2 regions of the Variovorax endophyticus genome follow, and region 1 is predicted to be linked to the other one. Evidence: predicted binding sites of a transcription regulator. Region 1 holds the regulator's gene; the other holds the start of a gene.
The links. Region 1 encodes NrdR, which represses ribonucleotide reductase genes. Its sites were predicted from a motif close to CACNANATNTNGTG; they were not measured.
Positions count from the first base shown of each region.

Region 2: a site for NrdR is predicted at 1,243-1,256, ahead of KV106_RS17220 (ribonucleoside-diphosphate reductase subunit alpha). Genes of this name have one in related genera too.

Region 1 covers NZ_JAHUTH010000019.1:149,263-151,651, reverse strand. Annotated here, with positions in the region: gene KV106_RS23995 (type IV pilin protein) at 1-329, shown strand, start outside; gene KV106_RS23990 (GspH/FimT family pseudopilin) at 326-874, shown strand; gene nrdR (transcriptional regulator NrdR) at 893-1,336, opposite strand; gene glyA (serine hydroxymethyltransferase) at 1,361-2,389, opposite strand, start outside.
Region 2 covers NZ_JAHUTH010000012.1:34,998-37,386, reverse strand. Annotated here, with positions in the region: gene KV106_RS17220 (ribonucleoside-diphosphate reductase subunit alpha) at 1-1,158, opposite strand, end outside; gene ampD (1,6-anhydro-N-acetylmuramyl-L-alanine amidase AmpD) at 1,511-2,131, opposite strand; gene KV106_RS17210 (sigma-54-dependent transcriptional regulator) at 2,118-2,389, opposite strand, start outside.

The DNA.
Region 1 (2,389 bases):
CCTTCCCCTCGTACCTCGATGCGGCGCATCGCAGTTGGCGCGCCGAGGCGCGTTCGGCGCTGCTCGCGCAGATGCAGCAGCAGGAGCGCCACTTCACCGTCGATGGCCGCTACCGGCGCTACGAAGGCGATTCCGCCGAGAACGGGCAGGGCGGCAAGTACCTCGTGCGCAGCGAGCACTGCGACGGCCAGCGCAGCCTCGACGACTGCCTGCGGCTCTCGGCGCGGCTCAAGCCCGGCTTCTCGGACCCGCCGGTCGGCAACCTGTGGCTGGACAGCACGGGCGGCCGCGGCTGCGACGGCGCGCAGCGTGAGCGGTGCTGGCAATGAAGCGCGCGGGACGGGCACGCGGGCTCACGCTGATCGAGCTGCTCACCGTGATCGCCATCGTCGCCATCCTGGCCGCCGTCGGCGTGCCGGGCTTTCGCGCGCTGCTGCTCCACCAGCGGCTGGAGGCCGCCTCGCACGCCTTCGTCGCCGCGCTCGGGATGGCACGGATCGAAGCGATCCGGCGCGGCGAGCCGGTCAGCGTGCTCGCGGAAGGCGGCGCCGGGTGGAACGGGGGCTGGGCGGTCGTCGCCGACCCGGAGGGCAAAGGCGCGCCGCGAGTCCTGCGCCGCTTCGACAGGCTGCCGCCGGGCATCGCCGTCGACCCGGGGTTGGGCGACGGCTTGGTGCAGGGCGTGCACTACGACGGCAACGGCTTCTCGCGGCGCGCGCGCAATGCGGGCTTCGGCGCGGGCTGTCTCGTGTTCAAGGCCGAGACAAGACGGCGCGCGGCCATCGTCCTCTCGGCGTCGGGGCGCGCGCGCAGCTGCAATCCCGACCAGGCGGGGGAATGCGGAACGGGGGTGTGCGGGCGGGGCGGCGGGTAGGCCTTCGCCGGCCGCGGCTCAGATGTCGCGCAGCAGCTGCCGGAACTCGTCCACGTCCTCGAAGCTGCGGTAGACCGAGGCGAAGCGCACATAGGCGACCTTGTCGAGCTTCTTGAGTTCGCGCATCACGAGTTCGCCGACCTTGGTCGACTCGATCTCGCGCAGGCCGCTGGCGAGCAGCTTCTGTTCGATGCGCAGCAGCGCGTTGTCGATCTGCTCGATGCTCACCGGCCGCTTGCGCAGCGCCAGCATCATCGAGGCGCGGACCTTGGTCGAGTCGAAGTCGGCGCGGCTGCCGTCCTTCTTCACCACGACCGGGAAATTGACGTCGGGACGCTCGTAGGTGGTGAAGCGCTTGTCGCAGGCACCGCACTGGCGGCGCCTGCGCACGAAGTCGGCGTCTTCCGAAACGCGGGTCTCGACGACCTGCGTTTCGAGATGACCGCAAAAAGGGCATTTCATGCGGTCAGGGCTTCTTCTTCGAGATCAGCGGTAGACCGGGAAACGGCTGGTCAGCGCATGGACCTTGGCGCGCACGGCCTCGATGTTCGCGGCATCGCGCGGGTTCTCGAGCACGTCGGCGATCAGGTTCGCGGTGATGCGGGCCTCTTCGTCCTTGAAGCCTCGCGTGGTCATGGCCGGCGTGCCGACACGCACGCCGCTGGTCACCATCGGCTTCTCGGGGTCGTTGGGGATCGCATTCTTGTTGATGGTCATGTGGGCGCTGCCCAGCACGGCCTCGGCTTCCTTGCCGGTGATGCCCTTGGCGCGCAGGTCGACCAGCATCACGTGGCTCTCGGTGCGTCCGCTCACGATGCGCAGGCCGCGCTGCGTGAGCGTTTCGGCCACGATCTGGGCGTTCTTGACCACCTGCTGCTGGTAGGCCTTGAACTCCGGCGACAGCGCTTCCTTGAAGGCCACCGCCTTGGCGGCGATCACGTGCATCAGCGGGCCGCCTTGCAGGCCCGGGAAGATCGCGCTGTTGATCGCCTTCTCGTGCTGCGACTTCATCAGGATGATGCCGCCGCGCGGGCCGCGCAGGCTCTTGTGGGTGGTCGAGGTCACGACGTCGGCGTGCGGCACCGGGTTCGGGTAGACGCCCGCGGCCACCAGGCCGGCGTAGTGGGCGATGTCGACCATGAAGATCGCGCCCACGTCCTTGGCCACCTTGGCGAAGCGCTCGAAGTCGATGCGCAGCGAGTAGGCCGAGGCGCCCGCGATGATCAGCTTGGGCTGGTGCTCGTGCGCCTTGCGCTCCATCGCGTCGTAGTCGATGGCTTCGTTGGCATCCAGGCCGTAGCTCACCACGTTGAACCACTTGCCGCTCATGTTGAGGGGCATGCCGTGGGTCAGGTGGCCGCCTTCGGCCAGGCTCATGCCCATGATGGTGTCGCCGGGCTTCAGGAAGGCCAGCAGCACGGCCTCGTTGGCCGAGGCGCCGCAATGGGGCTGCACGTTGGCGGCTTCGGCGCCGAAGATCTGCTTCACGCGGTCGATGGCCAGCTGCTCGGCCAC
Region 2 (2,389 bases), on a different contig from region 1:
CTCGTAGATGCCGTCGAGGTCGTCGGGCACGGTGGTCAGGTAGCAGCTCGACAGCTGCGAGCGCAGCGTGCCGCTGTTGAACAGCGTCGGCGTGCTCGACATGAAGTCGAAGGACGACAGCACTTCGTAGAACTCGATGGCGCGGGCTTCGCGGTCGATCTCGTTGAGCGCCAGGCCCATCGAGACGCGCATGAAGAAGGCCTGCGGCAGCTCGATGCGGTTCTTGCGCACGTGCAGGAAGTAGCGGTCGTACAGGGTCTGCAGGCCGAGGTAGTCGAACTGGTTGTCGCGCTCGGCCTTCAGCGCCGCGCCCAGGCGGGGCAGGTCGTACTGCAGCAGCTTCTCGTCGAGCAGCTCGTTCTCGACGCCCTTCTTGATGAACGAGGGGAAGTAGTCGGCGTAGGCGGTGGCGCGGTCGGCGGGCATGACTTCGCGGCCGACGATCTCCTTGAAGATCGTGTGCAGCAGCAGCCGTGCGGTGGCGAAGGTGTAGTCGGGATCCTTCTCGATCAGCGTGCGGGCCGCGAGGATCGAGGCCTTGTAGACCTCGTCGAGCGGCACGCCGTCGTACAGGTTGCGCATGGTCTCGGCCACGATCGGCGCGGCCGTGATGCTGTCGCCCAGGCCCTGGCAGGCCGATTCGATCAGGCCCTTGAGTTCGCTGACGTCGAGCGCGACGCGTTCGCCTCGGTCCAGCACGTGCAGCGCGGGGGCCGCGATCTGGGCTTCCTGCTCGCCCTGCTTCGCGCGTTCCTGGGTGCGGCGCTCGCGGTAGAGCACATAGGCGCGCGCCACTTCCTGGTGGCCGCCGCGCATCAGGCCCAGTTCGACCTGGTCCTGCACGTCCTCGATGTGGAAGGTGCCGCCGCCCGGACGCGAGCGCACCAGCGCCTTCACGACGGCCTGGGTCAGCGCGTCGACGGTCTCGCGCACGCTGGCCGAGGCCGCACCCTGGGTGCCGTGCACGGCCAGGAAGGCCTTCATCATCGCGATCGCGATCTTGTTCGGCTCGAACGGGACCACGGCGCCGTTGCGGCGGATGATCTGGTAGTGCGCGAGGTTCTGTCCGGTGGGCGAACCGGCGGTGTCGCGGGGGGACTGGGGCGGCGTGGAGGGGATGGCACGCGCGGCGGTGGGTGTGTTCAGTGCTGTTTGCATTCGCTTCCTCTCGGTTGGCAAAATTCTTGTTGGATGAGCGGCGCTGCTGGGGCCGCTTCGTCGGCGCTGAGGCCGGCCGGGAGACACTATATCTAGGGTGCAGGGGGTGTACAACCCACTAGATGTAGCGTTTTCCTTCAGCCTTCAAGAGGGAGAGGAAAACAGTTTTCGTGATTCGCGGCCATCTTTGCCGCATGAACACTGGCTCATCCTCTCGCAACCCGCGCCCCATGCGGCTTCCGAGCCGATTTGGGCCTGCAAGGCGCATGGTTGCTACGCATCGCGTTTGCGAATGGAGCGATTGCTGCACCGCGATTCCAGCGCATCGCACGGCGCGCATCGATTGAAAAAATTAGCGGTCCACCACCTGCGAGGGAAACATGTGTGGACCCCAGCCGAGGTGATCGCGCAGCCGGTGCCAGTCGAAGCCGGCGCCGGGATCCTGCTTGCGGCCCGGTGCGATGTGCTCGTGGCCCGCGATGTGCGCGATCGGATAGTGCTGCGCGATCGCCGCGGCGAGGCTCGCGAGCGTCTCGTACTGCGCGTCCTCGAACGGCCCGCCCTCGAGGCCCTCGAGCTCGATGCCGATCGAGTCGTCGTTGCAGTTGTCCCGGCCGCGCCACGACGACAAGCCCGCATGCCATGCGCGGTCGTCGCCGCTCACGAACTGCCAGAGCTCGCCGTTGCGGCGCACGTAGAAATGCGAGGACACCTCGAGCCCGCGAATGCTTTCGAAGTAAGGATGCGCGTCCCAGTCGAGCCGGTTGGTGAACAGTTGCTGCACCGCGTCGCCGCCGTACTCGCCGGGCGGCAGGCTGATCGAATGCAGCACCACGAGGTCGATGCGCGCGCGCGCAGCCGCGGGGCGCGGCCCGAAGTTGGGCGAGGGCAGCGCCTTCGCGAAGCGGTACCAGCCGTCGCGCCAGAGCGCATCGTCCTTGGGGCCGAGCGCGCCGTCTTCAGTCGTCGACATGGCTGCTCGCGCCATCGTCGCCGTTGGGCGTGCTGATGCCCAGGCGCGCGATGCGGTAGCGGATCTGGCGCAGGCTCATGCCCAGGCGCGCGGCCGCGGCCGTGCGGTTGAAGCCGCTCTCGTGCAGCGCGCGCACGAGGATCTCGCGCTCCTGCTGATCGAGGTAGGCCTGCAGGTCGGAGGGCAGCGGCGTGGGTACCACGGGGCGCGGCGCGGGCGGGGGCGCGGCCACGACGGGCTTCGCTTCGAAAGCCTCGG